2 regions of the Ureibacillus sp. FSL E2-3493 genome follow, and region 2 is predicted to be linked to the other one. Evidence: predicted binding sites of a transcription regulator. Region 2 holds the regulator's gene; the other holds the start of a gene.
The links. The regulator Rex, encoded in region 2, represses fermentation and respiration genes when NADH is low (regulators of the CRP and FNR family bind a similar motif). The targets are predictions, from matches to a motif close to TTGTGAAATATTTCACAA.
Positions count from the first base shown of each region.

Region 1: a site for Rex is predicted at 2,769-2,786, ahead of yeiL (transcriptional regulator YeiL). Genes of this name have one in related genera too.

Region 1 covers NZ_JBBOPK010000001.1:2,180,709-2,189,021, reverse strand. The annotation lists gene MHH69_RS11330 (SIMPL domain-containing protein) at 1-562, shown strand, start outside; gene MHH69_RS11325 (DUF1801 domain-containing protein) at 712-1,140, shown strand; gene MHH69_RS11320 (sporulation protein) at 1,207-1,977, shown strand; gene yeiL (transcriptional regulator YeiL) at 2,013-2,675, opposite strand; gene MHH69_RS11310 (MFS transporter) at 2,843-3,997, shown strand; gene MHH69_RS11305 (TerC family protein) at 4,007-4,690, opposite strand; gene MHH69_RS11300 (GNAT family N-acetyltransferase) at 4,832-5,635, shown strand; T-box leader at 5,702-5,932, shown strand; gene MHH69_RS11295 (ISL3 family transposase) at 6,095-7,309, shown strand; gene alaS (alanine--tRNA ligase) at 7,439-8,313, shown strand, end outside.
Region 2 covers NZ_JBBOPK010000001.1:3,212,870-3,221,182, reverse strand. The annotation lists gene MHH69_RS16510 (ABC-F family ATP-binding cassette domain-containing protein) at 1-1,906, opposite strand, end outside; gene MHH69_RS16505 (redox-sensing transcriptional repressor Rex) at 2,091-2,723, shown strand; gene MHH69_RS16500 (twin-arginine translocase TatA/TatE family subunit) at 2,803-3,030, shown strand; gene tatC (twin-arginine translocase subunit TatC) at 3,050-3,877, shown strand; partial or broken gene MHH69_RS16490 (IS3 family transposase) at 4,006-5,339, shown strand; gene MHH69_RS16485 (CPBP family intramembrane glutamic endopeptidase) at 5,400-6,137, opposite strand; gene groES (co-chaperone GroES) at 6,393-6,677, shown strand; gene groL (chaperonin GroEL) at 6,793-8,313, shown strand, end outside.

The DNA.
Region 1 (8,313 bases), 1.0 Mb from region 2:
TTATGCCCAACTGCAAATTGAAGTGGTGACTCAAGGAGAAAATATTACGGAAGTCCAAACTGAAAATGCTAATAAAATGAACCAGGTTATAGAAGCTCTATTGGCTTTAAATATTGAACGCCAAAATATTCAAACGGCTTATTTTAATATTTTCCCCCGCTACGACTATATTGAAGGGAAGCAAGTGTTTAGAGGCTACGAAGTATCCAATGCTATTCAAGTAGAAGTTGATAACATTAGTGAAGTCGGAATGGTCATTGATCAAGCAATAAAAAGTGGAGCCAATCGTATAACGGGACTTGAATTTAAATTAAGAAATGAAGAGGCCTATTATAATAGTGCTTTGCAATTGGCGCTGCAAAATGCCCATGAAAAGGCATTAGCTATCGCTAGTTCTTTGCGTCTTTCTTATATGCCCCAACCGATTGAAATCGTTGAGGAATCTTCAGGAGGACCTATTTTATTGAAAAATGTTGCAATGACCCAACGACTTTCTGAGACACCGATTGAACCAGGTACGATTACCGTTGAAGCGACTTTGAATGTGAAGTATCAATATTAATCGAAGTTTTTATAGAGAAATTTGGAGTGCTATTGGATTAGTACTCCTTTTTTAAAGGGAAAAATAGTCTCCATATGGAATACTACTGAGAGCGTAGAAAAATTAAAATAGGAATGAATATGGAAAAGTGGTTTAAAAGGTGGTCGATTATGGGTAAGTATGAACAAAAAACAAAAAAGACAAATCAAAGCGTAATGGAATTTATTGAATCTGTAGAAAGTCCGAAGAAAAGGGAAGATGCCTACCATCTATTGCAAATTTTTGAAGAAACATCGGGGTTTGAAGGGAAAATGTGGGGACCGAGTATTATCGGATTTGGTTCTTATCATTACAAATATGCATCGGGTCATGAAGGAGATGCTCCTCTTATTGGATTTTCACCTAGAAAAGCAAAAATTAGTTTATATTTTGCCCCTGGTGATACAGACAGAGAAACATTATTAGAGAGATTTGGAAAACATACGGTTGGTAAAGGTTGTGTTTATATTAATAAACTTACAGATATTGATCAAGAAATATTAAAGCAACTCATTAGTCAATCCATTCAATTTTTACAAAAAACGTATCCTCAAAATTGAAACTTTTTTCAATCGGTAACGTAAAACAAATATAGATTGAAATTAAAAAAGGTAGGAGTGCTGAAAATGTCATTTTTTAATAAGATGTTAGCAAGTATTGGTGTAGGTGCTGCAAAAGTAGATACAAAATTAGAAAAGTCATCTTTTGTTGCTGGAGAAGTCATCCGCGGGGAAGTGGAAGTTTATGGTGGTAATGTGGAGCAAAGTATTGATGCCATCTATTTAACGTTATACACAACATATATTAAAGAAATTGATGATCATAAAGTGACAGCAAAAGCTCCAATTCAAAAATTCCGAGTAAGTGAACCATTTACAATTAATGTCAATGAAACAAAAATAATTCCATTTTCATTTACATTACCATATGATACGCCAATTACAGTTGGGAAAACAGAAGTATGGGTTGCAACAGAATTAGATATTCGTAGCGGTGTTGATTCAGATGATAAGGATTACATTGAAATTCGTCCATCTGAAATAGCGTCAAAAATTTTAGATGAAGTTCAACAGCTTGGATTTAGATTACGAAAAGCAGATTGTGAACAAGCTTCTTACAAATATGCTCGAAACTATCCATTCCTTCAAGAATTTGAATTTGTTCCAACTGGCGGAGTATTTAGAGGGAGACTCGATGAGTTAGAACTCGTTTTCCTATCTCAAACAGCTCAGTCTGCAGAAATTCTACTTCAAGTAGACCGAAAAGCGAGAGGTTTTGGTGGATTTTTAGCAGAAGCGTTAGATGTGGATGAAACGAATATAAGAATGACAATTACACAACAAGATCTACATAATTTAAATGAAGTATTAAAACAAACGATTGCAAAATATGCTTAAAAAGAAGGGTGTTCCAATGTTGGAATACCCTTTTCTTATACTTCCCGTGCAAGTTCTTGAAGCTTTTGTCTATCAATAATTTCATAGCCTTTATTACTTTTTCGAATCATGTTTGACTGACAAAAATGGGCGAAGGTATGAAGTAAATGTCGATAGGACACGCCTAAATATTCACTAATTTCCGTATGCTTTTCTTTATAAAAATTACCGTCAGAAGACATTAAAATAAAAGCGGCTAATCGATTTTCAAGGGGATATGCTTGAGTTTGAGAAAATCGGTTTGTCGTTTGTGTCATTTTATTGCCTAAAAATAAGCAAAGTTCCCTTAAAAATACCGAATCAGCTAGTAGTTTTTGTTTACATGCATTATAAGGAATTGAGAAACAGACCGTTTTTGTTACAGCTTGAATCCCTTTTGTATATTTTTGAGCATTTAATAATTCCACTTCCCCCATAAAACTAGGGGAGGTAATAAAATTGATTAACGATACCTTTCCGTTTTTATGTGTGACATATAATTTCGCCTTTCCTTCTACCATGTAGTAAAGGGATTCAGGTAAGGAACTTTCTTGGAAAATATATTCTCCTTTTTCAAATGCACAAACTTGAACGAAGGGGGAAATATCAAAGGAAAAGAAAGATTGAAAGGAATATTGATTCATGTAATCTTCTTTTCGTTTTCCTGTTATCAATTGCACCATTATTCCTCCAATAATCATTACAAAGTTTTGTAGTACAAAACAAAAAATAGAGTAAATTCTGTTTTTAAACGGATTGTCAACAAAAGGGAAATGTGAGATATCTCACATTATTTTAAATGACAACGTGCTATTATTCAATATAGATTGGAGGTTACAGCACGGCTATGAACAATCAACGGTGGTTATCTCAAAATTTCTTTCTATTTTTCTTTACATGGGGCGTATATTTACAATATTGGTCAGGTTGGTTATCAGGTGCTAAAGGATTAACGGTTCAAGAAGTAAGTTTTATTATGGGTTTTGGTTTAGTCGCCAGAGCATTTTCAACGATGTTTATTTATCCCTTTGCTTCGAAATATTTTAGTGATAAAAAATTAACGCTATTGTTAGTAATTAGTTCCTTAATAGCGGCACTATTATACGTACCTTTTAATACCTTTCCAGCTTTATTTGCCATTACATTGATTTTTAGTTTATTTTATCCTTCGTTATTACCGGCTATCGAAAGTAGTGCTTCTACCCTTGTTCAGCAAACAAAGATACATTACGGTAAAAGCCGATCCTATGGTTCTATCGGTTTTGTCATTTCCGTTTTAATTCTAAGTGTGATGATAGGCTATGTAGGGGAAAAGGTGATTTTATGGGCAATGATTGGCTATTTAATGATTATGTTAATTCTTCAAATTATGCCTACGCCGGAAGTGTTATTAGCTAAACCGACAGTAGAAGATCGAAGTCGAGCCTTTTCTATGAGAAGTTTATGGAAAGTTAAAGGCTTTCCTGTAGTCATGATTATCGTCATCCTTTTACAAGGTTCTTTAGCATCCTACTACAATTATAGTTACATTTATTTACAACAATACTTACAAGTAAATACGTTTTATATTGGTATGATTTTGAACGTAGCAGTCCTATTTGAAATTTTATTCTTTTTAATAGCGGACCGTCTCTTTGCTAATAAGAAAATTTCAACTTTATTTTTCATTGCAGCAATTGGTTCTACATTAAGATGGATCATCATTTTTGTATTTCCAAATGTTGGGGCATTTATTTTTTCCCAAACATTACATTCGGTTTCCTTTGCAATGGCCCATTATGCCTTCATCCAATACATTACGAAAAGTTTACCAAAACAACAAATTGCCAATGCGCAAGGGTTGTATTCCGCCTTGGCAACAAGCTTAAGTGCGGCAGTTTTAACATTATTCGGAGGATATTTATACGATATTACGCCGGGTCTTGCATTTTTAGGAATGAACATTTTCACGATTCCAGCAATCATCATCATTTTACTTTCAAAAAAAGCGTATCAAATATAAAAGTCGTCCCTATTTAGGGGCGACTTTTCGCAGTTTTATAAAATATTTCGTTAGTAATCCAAAAGTAATTACGACAACGACAAGAAGAACTTCAAATGTGTAAATAGCCATTTGAGATGGGAATAGGGGAGCCATATAAGCATCCTTTGAAATCATTTTAGAAGATGTCCATGCTAATACCGCTGCGCCTAAAACAATAATAATAGGAAAACGTTCCATTAATTTTGTTACAACGGTACTTCCCCAAACAACAATCGGAATCGAAACGATTAATCCAATGGCTACGAGCAAAATATTTCCATGGGCAGCTCCGGCTACTGCAATAATATTATCTACTCCCATTAATAAATCGGCTAAAAGAATGGTCCCGATAGCTCCCCAAAAATTCTTTTTCGTTTGTTTAACATTGATTTCTTCTTCGGTAAGAAGTAGTTTGTAAGAAATATATAGTAACAATACACCACCAATTAACAATAATCCGTCAATTTCTAATAATTTAACAGCGACTAATGTTAAGACAATTCGTACGAAGATGGCACTAAAAGTTCCCCAAAAAATGACTTTCTTTTGCTGGTTTTTAGGTAAGTTTTTGGCAACTAGTCCAATTAATAAAGCATTGTCGCCAGCAAGAACTAAATCGATGAAAATAATAGAAAGTAAAGCGGTGAAAAATTCAACAGATAATAAGTCCACTATGTATTCGCTCCAATCTATAAGGTAGTCCCCTTAACAAAACAATATATGTTATTCGATTTGTTTTCAGAAGTTTTTTAATTGGTTGAAAGTTTCATTCGTATATGATAGTTTCTTAATAATTTAGATTGGGAGAAGTAGGTGAATAAGGTGATTGGAAAATTAACAGAAAAAGATAGAGAAAAGGTGATGAACTTTGTTCTAAAAAAGCCAGCCGAAAATTTATTTATCATTGGAGATATTGAAGCGTATGGTTTTGAGACAGAGTTTCAAACTGTTTGGGGTCAATTCAATGAGTATGGCGAGTTGATGGCAGTTCTATTAAAATATGAAGGAAATTACATACCGTATGCTGAAGGCGATATCAATTGGGAAGAAATTGCTTCCATTATCAATGGTGACCCGAAAATGACTGATTTATCTGGTTTGAAACCAATTGTAGAAAAATTAGAATCACTAGTAGTAAAAAATATGAAAAGCAGTAATTCATTTTATTATGCTAAATGCCAACGTTTAAAAGTTTCTAAAACAAAGGATGAACTGGAGTCTGTCGAAGTTTTAAACGTAAAAGAATTAGAAGAACTTGTAGCTCTTTTAAAAGGTGTTCCTGAATTTCAGCATGCAAACATAACAATTGAGTCGAAAAGAAGGACGCTTGAAAATAAAACCGGTAGAACGTATTTCATTCGAGTGAACGGTGAAATGGCCACAACTGCTTCCACAACGGCAGAAAATAGTTCCTCTGCCATGATTGTTGCTGTGGCAACAAAGAAACAATATAAACGGCAGGGACTTGCAACGGATTGTATGATTAAGTTATGTCAAGATTTGTTAAAAGAAGGGAAGGAACTTTGTTTATTTTATGACAATCCGGATGCTGGTAAAATTTATAAACGATTAGGTTTTGAGGATATTGGTTTTTGGAATGTTTATCGATATGAGTAAAAGTTGAAGAAAATAGTTATAATTGACATAAGGCACCCCTTTTCATATAATTTAGAACAGAATATATGAAACACGATGATGGAACAAGTACGTTACTGTATACGAACAGAAAAGGATTCCTTGGCTGAAAGAATCTTGCGTTAAACAGTTACGGAAAGCTACTCCAGAGTGCAGCTAATCCCTGCCGTTCACTTACGTTACAGTGCTTGAGATATAAGTTTGCTCTAGTCATTTCAGCTATATGAAGCTAACTTATAAATTAGGGTGGTACCGCGAGCTATAGTCTTCGTCCCTTTGTGGGATGAAGACTTTTTTATTTGGATTAAACATTGGTCTTATTAATTATTCCGGCTCTATAATATTTGTTGGGGTTTAAAAAAATTTCATAAATAAAAAAGCACGTAATCACCGATTTCTATATACTTGAATTGTCGAGAAACAAGCAATGAAAGGTGATACGTGCAAATGAATTTTAACATGAATATTCCAGGATTAAAAGGTGTAACTGTTCATAAGGTGGAGGAGATGGGGGAACGTATTGTTCTACACGTTTCCATACCAAAAAAAGAACATCAATGTCCAGCATGCAAGAATATAACATCAAAAGTCCATGATTATCGAATTCAAAAAATTAATCATTTAAAATGGTTTGAACGATTAACCGTCCTTTTTTATAAACGTCGTCGTTATGTATGCCAATGTGGGAAACGTTTTTCAGAAAAATCCCCTTTCGTGGATAAATATCAACGTTTCTCGAAAGAATGGAATCAAGTTGTACGAATCCGTTCAATAAAGGCAAAAACATTTAAAGAAGCAGCTGAAGTACTTGGTACATCAAGCTCAACAGTGATTCGTCGCTTTAAAGAAGTAGTAAAGGAACAATTAAATGAAGGGGTTCATTTACCAAAATGTATCGCGATTGATGAATATAAAGCAGATACCGATGCGGGAACTTATCAATTAATTATTGCCAATGCGGAAACACATGAACCAATTGATATTTTACCAAATCGTAGAAAAGAAACCATTAAGGATTACTTGATGAAATACGGTGCAGATGTAGAAATTGTGGTTATGGACATGAATCCAAGCTTTAAAGCAGCAGTTAGGAAGGCGTTAAATCGCCCGATTATTATTGCGGATCGCTTTCATTATTGTCGTTATATTTACTGGGCACTAGATGAAGTACGTCGAAATGTTCAAAAAGAATGGCATGCATATGATCGAAAGAAATGTAAGAAAATGCGTCATGTACTATATAAACGATTTGATAAGTTAACAGAAACGAATCGTTGGTACTTAAATCGTTACATAGGAATGTCGAAGGAACTAAAGCAAGCCTATGAATTAAAAGAAGCTTACTGCGAATGGTTTGATTGGGCAAAAACTTCAAATGATTTGATAGAAATAAAAAAAAGATTAGAAGCCTTTTACCGAAAGGTAGAAAAAGCAAATATTCCGGCATTTTTAAAGGCCATTCAAACGCTAAAAAATTGGCAAGTTGAAATTTTAAATAGTTTAAGTTTTGGATATTCAAATGGTTTTTTAGAAGGAATTAATAATAAATCAAAAGTTTTGAAGCGTAATGCTTATGGTTTTAGAAGCTATGAACACTTTAAAGCGAAAATTTTATTAAATAATTTATCTAAGAAAATTGGGATTCATTTAGGATAATCGGGGTGCCGTGTAATATCACTTCACCCCAACATTTGACATAGAACCATTATTCCATCGTTTTTGAAAGGTACACTGGAACACCATCATGTTAACAAATTTATTCATTTATTGGAGGTATATTGGAAGATGAAAGCATCAGAAATTCGTCGCAAGTATTTAGAATTTTTCATTGAAAAAGGTCATGCTCAAGAACCATCTGCACCACTAGTGCCAATTAATGACCCATCTTTACTATGGATTAACTCAGGGGTTGCCACGTTAAAAAAATATTTCGATGGTCGTGTCATTCCTGACAATCCACGTATTACGAATGCACAAAAATCTATTCGTACAAATGATATTGAAAATGTAGGGAAAACAGCTCGTCACCATACGTTTTTTGAAATGTTAGGAAACTTCTCAATTGGTGATTACTTTAAGAAAGAAGCAATTCATTATGCATGGGAGTTTTTAACTGATCCAAAATGGATGGGCTTTGATCCTGAACTTTTATCGATTACGATTCATCCAGAAGACCAAGAAGCATATGATATTTGGAAAAATGAAATCGGCATTCCCGAAGAACGTTTAATTCGTATTGAAGGGAACTTCTGGGATATCGGAGAAGGTCCATCTGGTCCAAACTCTGAAATTTTCTACGACCGTGGCCCTGAATACGGTAATGATGAAAACGATCCAGAATTATATCCTGGTGGAGAAAATGAACGTTATCTAGAAATATGGAACTTAGTATTTTCACAATTTAATCATAACCCAGATGGAACATACACACCGCTACCTAAACAAAATATTGATACAGGTATGGGGTTAGAACGTATGGCATCCGTTGTACAGAATGTTCCAACTAACTTTGATACGGATTTATTTATGCCGATTATTGAAAAAATTGAAGAATTCGCAAACCGTTCCTATAAACGCCCAGGCGAAATCGATTTAAAAGAAATTTTCGGTAGTGAAGAGGATGTAAATACACCATTTAAAGTGATTGCTGACCATATTCG
Region 2 (8,313 bases):
GTACTTCCAATTCATCGTGTTGTTGTTTTACTGAATCTAACTCCGATTGATATTTCAAAACTTGTTCGTGATCTTTAAAAATTTCCGGGTCACATAGTTTTTCTTCAATAGTGTTAATTTGTTCATCTAAAGTAGCCATCTTCTTTTCAATGTCTTCCACTGTCCGTCGAATTTGACGCTCCCGTTTTTTTGCTTCTTTATCAATTTGGGAAGTAGAGGATTTGGATTGGGAAGGGGATTCAACCCCTTTGGCAGCTGCAACTTGAGCTTTCATTTCAGCTAATTCTTGTAGTTCCTGCTTTTTCTCCAGATAATAATCGTAATCACCTAAATATTCAAAGGAACCGGTTCCAGATAATTCAACGACCTTCGATGCGATTCGGTTAATAAAATAACGATCATGGGAAACGAAAAGTAATGTTCCTGGATAATCGATTAAGGCGTTTTCCAACACTTCTTTACTATCTAAATCTAAATGGTTTGTCGGTTCGTCTAGAACGAGTAAATTAGCCTTTTGCATCATGAGCTTAGCTAGAGCAAGTCGGGCTTTTTCACCTCCGGAAAGGGAATTTACCGTTTTTGTTACATCATCACCACTAAATAAAAATCTTCCTAATATCGTACGGATATCTTTTTCATTCATAAGTGGCCATTCATCCCAAAGCTCCTGAAGAACAGTCTTATTGCTCTTTAATTTTGCTTGTTCCTGGTCATAGTAACCAATTTGAACGTTTGCACCATATCGAATATCTCCGGAAAGAATCGGTAAATCCTTTACGATTGTTTTTAGTAAAGTGGATTTTCCAACTCCATTTGGACCGACAAGGGCGATGCGATCTTCCCGGAAAATTCGCATATGAATATTTTTCGAAATCGTTTTTCCATCATAGCCAATCATTAAATCATCAATGGAAAGTACATCATTTCCGCTTTGGCGTTCAATTGTAAAACCGAAATTAGCAGAACGTTCATCACCATCCGGAGCATCCATCCATTCGGTACGTTCCAGCACTTTTCTTCGGCTTTGGGCCATTTTCGTTGTAGAAGCGCGGGCGATATTTTTTTGAATAAATGCTTCTAATTTTGCCTTTTCATCCTGTTGTCGCTCGTACAATTTCATATCACGTTCATAGTTTTTTGCTTTTTCAGCTAGATAAGCACTATAGTTTCCAACATATTTTGTTACATGGGTTCTTGATACTTCATAAACAATGGAGACAACTTGGTCTAAAAAGTAACGGTCATGGGATACGATTAAAATCGCTCCTTCATACCCCTTTAAGTAATTTTCTAACCAGCTTAAAGTTTCAATATCAAGATGGTTTGTCGGCTCGTCCAAAATTAATAAATCAGGTTTACTTAAAAGAAGCTTTGCTAACGCTAAGCGGGTTCTCTGTCCACCTGATAGGGAGGAGATAGGTTTATCATAATCTTCGGGATAAAATTGCATGCCATGTAAAACAGAACGGGTATCCGCTTCATATTGATAACCACCCGCTTCTTTGAAATCATGCTGAAGTTGGTCGTACTCTGCCATAACGCGGGCATACACTTCCTCATTGCCATAAACAGCTGGGTCAGCCATTCTTTGTTCAAGGGAACGTAAATGTTTTTCTTGGTTACGAAAAGAGTCGAAAATCGTCATCATTTCATCCCAAATGGATAGTTTCGATTCGAGCCCAGTATGTTGCTCCAAATAACCGATTTTCACATCCTTTGGAATAATAATCTCACCGGAATCATAGGACATTTGCCCAGCGATGATTTTGAGTAATGTCGATTTTCCTGCTCCGTTACGCCCGACTAAAGCTACCCGATCTCTATGTTGAATTTCTAATTTAACGCCGCTTAATATTTCATCTGTCACAAAAGATTTATATAATTGATTTACTTGTAAGACGATCATTTTTACACCTCAGTTCTATCTTAAGTGTAATTGATGAAGAATTCCTTCGCAATGTGGATGCTTTACTTATTTGTACATGTTTAGTAATATGAAATCGATTTCGATTTCGTAATCATTATAAGGGATGAAATTTTGACACTCGAGGAAATGAAAAGTTCCCCGAGAAAAGATTGGGGGATAATGGGTGAAGCAAGAAATGAAAATTCCACAAGCAACGACAAAAAGACTTCCTCTTTATTATCGTTTTTTACAAAACTTTGCCAATGAAGGGAAAAGAAGAATCTCATCACAGGAATTAAGTGAAGCAATGAAAATTGATTCAGCTACGATTCGTCGTGATTTTTCTTATTTTGGAGCGCTTGGGAAAAAAGGATACGGATATGATGTTCTCTATTTACTAGAGTTCTTTAGACAGACCCTTGATCAAGATGAAGGGGCGAACGTTGCCTTAATAGGTGTGGGGAACCTAGGAAATGCCTTTTTAAAATACAATTTTCAAAAAAACCACAATACAAGAATTGTCGTTGCGTTTGATACAAAAGCACCTTATGAGGGAACAGAAGTAAATGGGATTCCCCTTTACCATCCAGATCGTTTAGAAGAAATGTACCATGAATATAACGCAGAATTAGCTATTTTAACGGTATCTTCCCGCTCAGCACAAATGATGGCTGATCGATTAGCTGCTATTGATGCAAAAGGGATTTTAAACTTTACACCTGTCCGTTTAAATGTACCGGATAGTATGAAGTTAATGAATATCGATTTGTCAGTCGAACTAGAGGCATTAATTTACTTAATCCGCAATAGTGACTGACACAAAGTGTTTACATTATGTATTAGCAAATTGCGACAAGATGCGTTAAAATGTACATATATTAGAGGAGGTGGCTACAGTGGTTGTGCATTTAAATGCAATTTCACCATTTGCCGTTGTTATTATTTGTATTGTAGCCCTATTAATTTTTGGACCGAAAAAATTACCTGAATTAGGTAGAGCGGTAGGGACAACCCTTCGCGAGTTCAAAAAGGGAGCAAAAGGGTTAGTAGAAGATGACGAAGATATGAATAAAAAGAACGTTAATGTCATCGAGCAACAAAATGTAGATAAAGAAAACAAGTAAGTTAAGGATGTCTTTTAATATGAATCCAAAAGAACTCACTGTTATTGAACATATAGAGGAATTGAGGAAGCGACTTTTTATTTGCGCAGTTTTCTTTGTTCTAGCTTTAATTGTCAGCTTTTATTTTGCAAAGCCCATCATTCGTTTTATACAGATTAGTGAAGAAGCACAGGAATTAACTTTAAATGCTTTTAAAGTAGGGGATCCCCTTACAGTTTATTTAGAAGTAACGTTTATTGTAGCAATTATCATTACATCGCCAGTTATTCTTTATCAACTTTGGGCTTTTATTACACCAGGGTTGCATGAGATGGAACGAAAAGCGACATTAAAATATATTCCCTATGCATTTTTACTGTTCATCGGAGGACTAGCTTTTGGGTATTTTATTTTATTCCCAAATGTTTTGCACTTTATGATGACTTTATCGAATGACCTTGAAATTCAACAAACGATAGGTATTAACGAATATTTCTCCTTTTTATTTAAACTGGTTGTACCTTTTGGTTTAATATTCGAACTACCAGTTGTCATGTTATTTTTAGCAAGATTAGGGATATTAAATCCACAACTTATGGTTAAATTCCGTAAGTATTCGTATTTTGTTTTATTTGTCATTGCGGTATTAGTAGCCCCGCCAGATATAATTTCTTATATAATGATTTCTATTCCGCTTTTCGTTTTATATGAAGTGAGTATTGTCATTGCCCGAATTGGCTATAAGAAATATCAAGTAGCTGAGGAAAAACGGATACAGGAAGAAAAAGAGGCTGCTCAAAAAATGCAAGTAGAACAATTGTTAGCAGAACAACGACGTCAAATTGAAGAAATGTCAAATCATCAATAATAAAAGCCTATTTTCGAAAGACAAGAACTTTAAAATGTACCCTATAAGATAGACACTTAAAAAAAAGTCTCTCTTATGGGGTATTTTTTTATTTATAATGAAAAAAACAATTAGATGGAGCAGAACTTATGTCGAAGAAATTATTTACTACTTATGAACAAAAATTACTTAAGAAAAATCCTTATGTAAAGTCAGTGAGTGAAAAAGGAATTACATATACAGATGAATTTAAAGCACTAGCCATTAAAGAATATGAAGCTGGAAAAGGTCCAAAGAGAATCTTTGAAGATGCAGGGTTTGATATGGAGGCGGTTGGAATGGAGCGTGTACACTCATCGTTAAAAAGATGGAAAATAGCTTATCAAACGAACGGTGCATCTGGGCTCGAAGATTCTCGTAAATATCATTCGGGACGTCCACTGGAACGTGAATTAAGTTTAGAAGAGAAATACGCTAGATTGGAAGCCCAGAACGCTCTTCTAAAAGCAGAAAATGAACTGCTAAAAAAGATCGATTTAGCAGAAAGGATGTTGAGAAAGAAGAAGTAAAACTCACGGCTGAACAAAAATTTCAGCTGATTTACACAGTCATTAAAAAATATAAATTAAAGCGAATGGTACAACATCTGTGCGTACTAGCTGGGGTTTCACGTTCAGGATATTATCGTTATTTTTCAGAAGAAGCAGCGAACAGAAGACAAGCACGTCATCAAGAGGATGAAAAGGTAAAAGAAGTTATATTAAAAGCATTTCACTTCCGTGGTCGTTCTAAAGGTGCTCGCCAAATTAAAATGACGTTAGAAGACCAATTTAAAATTACATATAACTTAAAGCGAATCCGACGAATTATGAAGAAGTTTCAAATCATTTGTCCTATTCGAAAGGCGAATCCTTATCGACGAATGGCGAAAGCGACGAAAGAACACAGAACATTACCGAACCTTTTAAACCGCCAATTTAAGCAAGGAATCGCTGGAAAAGTATTACTAACAGACATTACATATTTGAGTTACGGAAAAGGAAAACGCGCCTATCTATCAACGATTAAGGACGCCGAAACGAATGAGATTTTAGCTTATGAAGTATCTAATAAATTAACGCTAGATATTGCCCTTAATACCTTAAAGAAATTGAAAAAGAATCGGGTAAAACTATCTGAAGGTGCATTCATCCATTCCGATCAGGGCTTCCACTATACGAACCCTCAATTCCAAAAGCTTGTGAAGAAAATGGGATTAGGTTAGTCCATGTCTCGTCGTGGAAACTGTTGGGATAATGCGCCACAAGAATCTTTCTTCGGTCATTTAAAAGATGAAACAAATATTAAATCATGCGAATTATTAGAGGATGTAAAACGAGAAATAAAGAGTTATATGATCTATTACAACAATTATCGTGGTCAATGGAATTTAAAAAAGATGACGCCTGCACAATACAGACATCATCTATTTCAAGTTGCCTAGCTTTTTTTAAAATGTCCTTTACAAAGGGTACACATTACTTTTGAAAATAGGCTTTTAATTTTATTTTGGAATTTGATCCATGAATTGTTGAAGTTTATCCGCATTTAATTGAACTAACGTAACAAAGCCGTTTAACATCATATGGGCAATAATTGATGTAAGTAGACGTCTCGTTTTATAGTAAAGGAAGGCGAAAATGAAACCGCTAATGGTATATAAAATAATATGCGTAAAATCTAAATGAATGGCCGCAAAAATAATCGAACTAACGATACCAGCTACCCAGAAATTTTGGGTTTGAATTAATGAACCAAAGACTACTCGACGAAATACTAATTCTTCTAATATTGGGCCAAATAACACCGTCGCAAGTATCATAACTGGCGCAATTTCTGTAACAAGCATAATCGTTTCGGTATTTTCACTGCCGTAATCAATGCCAAGGGCCAATTCAATCGTTGCACCAATCGTTTGACCAAGATAAACAAGGAAAAACCCGATAATTCCCCATCCGATGGAAACAGGAATCGATGCTTTTTCTCCTTTAAATACGTTCCAGAAGTTCTTATTTTTACTTATTAAGAATATACAAACTAAGAATGCAATTGCAGCAGTTACTGTAGACCACCAACCAGCTAAGGCAACGCCAGATTGTTGTTCATTTTCCACAAAAAATTGAAGGAAGAATCCCTTAATAGGTGGAATTAATAATAGAAACCCAGATAATTGAAACAATATGTAGGTTAATAAAACGAAAAAGGCTGTTTTTTGGGTTTGGATTTTTGTAGAAGTACTCAATAGTTTATATCCCTCTTTCTAAATCTCTTGTTTAAAACATATAATATAAAGTTAAACTAACAGGCGGGTTGCTCATTTAAGAAAGTACAACCTCTATATCCTATTGTAGAGGAATATGGAAAGAAAACAAAATTTTTTAACGCTTCATACTTGCAAACTTAAAAATAATTCATTATTATAATAATTGTGTTAGCACTCGTAAGAAGAGAGTGCTAATAAGATATACAAACTAAAATTTGTAGGAGGTTGTTTCACTTGTTAAGACCATTAGGTGATCGTATCATTATCGAACTAGTTGAGGTGGAAGAAAAAACAGCATCAGGACTTGTACTTCCAGATTCAGCAAAGGAAAAACCACAAGAAGGTAAGGTTGTTGCTGTGGGAACTGGTCGTGTACTAGATAACGGCTCACGTGTCGAGCTTGATGTAAGAGAGGGAGATCGTATTATTTTCTCTAAATACTCAGGCACAGAAGTGAAATACGAAGGCAAAGAATATTTAATTCTTCGCGAAAGTGATGTATTAGCAGTTATTGGTTAATTAGTTGAAAGTTAAAGTTAATCTTAAGAAATAAAGAGCGCCTTTTACATAGGTTTCTTCGGCGCTCCATGCTACTTTTGATTTTGAATAGAATAAAAATTTGGAGGTAAGCAAAATGGCAAAAGATATTAAATTCTCTGAAGAAGCTCGCACGTTAATGCTTCAAGGTGTTGATAAATTAGCAAATGCAGTAAAAGTAACATTAGGGCCAAAAGGTCGTAACGTTGTACTTGAAAAAAAATTCGGTTCTCCATTAATTACAAATGATGGTGTAACAATCGCTAAAGAAATCGAATTAGAAAACGCTTATGAAAACATGGGTGCAAAATTAGTTGCTGAAGTTGCTTCTAAAACGAACGAAATCGCTGGTGACGGTACAACAACTGCAACAGTTTTAGCGCAAGCGATGATTCGTGAAGGTCTTAAAAACGTAACAGCTGGCGCAAACCCTGTTGGTATTCGTAAAGGTATGGATAAAGCTGTTGCTGCTGCATTAGAAGAATTACAATCCATTTCACGCCCAGTAGAAAATAAAGAAGCGATCGCGCAAGTTGCTGCTATTTCTGCTGCCGATGAAGAAGTTGGTGAATTCATCGCAGACGCTATGGAACGCGTTGGTACTGACGGTGTTATCACTATCGAAGAATCTAAAGGGTTCACTACTGAATTAGATGTAGTAGAAGGTATGCAATTCGACCGTGGATACGTTTCTCACTATATGGTAACAGATACTGACAAAATGGAAGCAGTATTAGAAAACCCTTATATTTTAATTACGGATAAAAAGATTTCAAACATTCAAGAAATCTTACCTTTACTTGAACAAGTTGTTCAACAAAGCCGTCCATTATTAATCGTTGCTGAAGATGTTGAAGGGGAAGCTCTTACAACATTAATCTTAAATAAATTACGCGGTACATTTAATGTAGTAGCTGTTAAAGCTCCTGGCTTCGGTGACCGTCGTAAAGCGATGTTAGAAGATATTGCTGTATTAACTGGTGGTCAAGTTATCACTTCAGAACTTGGCTTAGAATTAAAAACAGCTGACGTTTCTTCTTTAGGACGTGCTGCAAAAGTTGTTGTATCTAAAGACAACACAACAATTGTTGAAGGTGCGGGTAATAGCGAAGAAATCGAAGTTCGCGTTAACCAAATCCGTGCTCAAATTGCAGAAACAACTTCTGAGTTCGATAGAGAAAAATTACAAGAACGCCTTGCAAAACTTGCAGGTGGTGTAGCAGTAATTAAAGTTGGTGCTGCAACTGAAACGGAATTAAAAGAACGTAAATTACGTATTGAAGACGCATTAAACTCAACTCGTGCTGCTGTTGAAGAAGGTATCGTATCAGGTGGTGGTACTGCACTTCTAAACGTTTACGGCGCAGTTGAAAAAGTACTTGATGAAGTAGAAGGCGATGTAGCAACTGGTGTACGTATCGTATTACGTGCTCTTGAAGAACCAGTACGTCAAATCGCTAACAACGCAGGTCTTGAAGGTTCAATCATCGTTGACCGCCTAAAACGCGAAGAAATCGGTATCGGCTTCAACGCTGCTAACGGCGAATGGGTAAACATGATCGAAGCTGGTGTAGTAGACCCTGCTAAAGTTACTCGTTCTGCATTACAAAACGCTGCA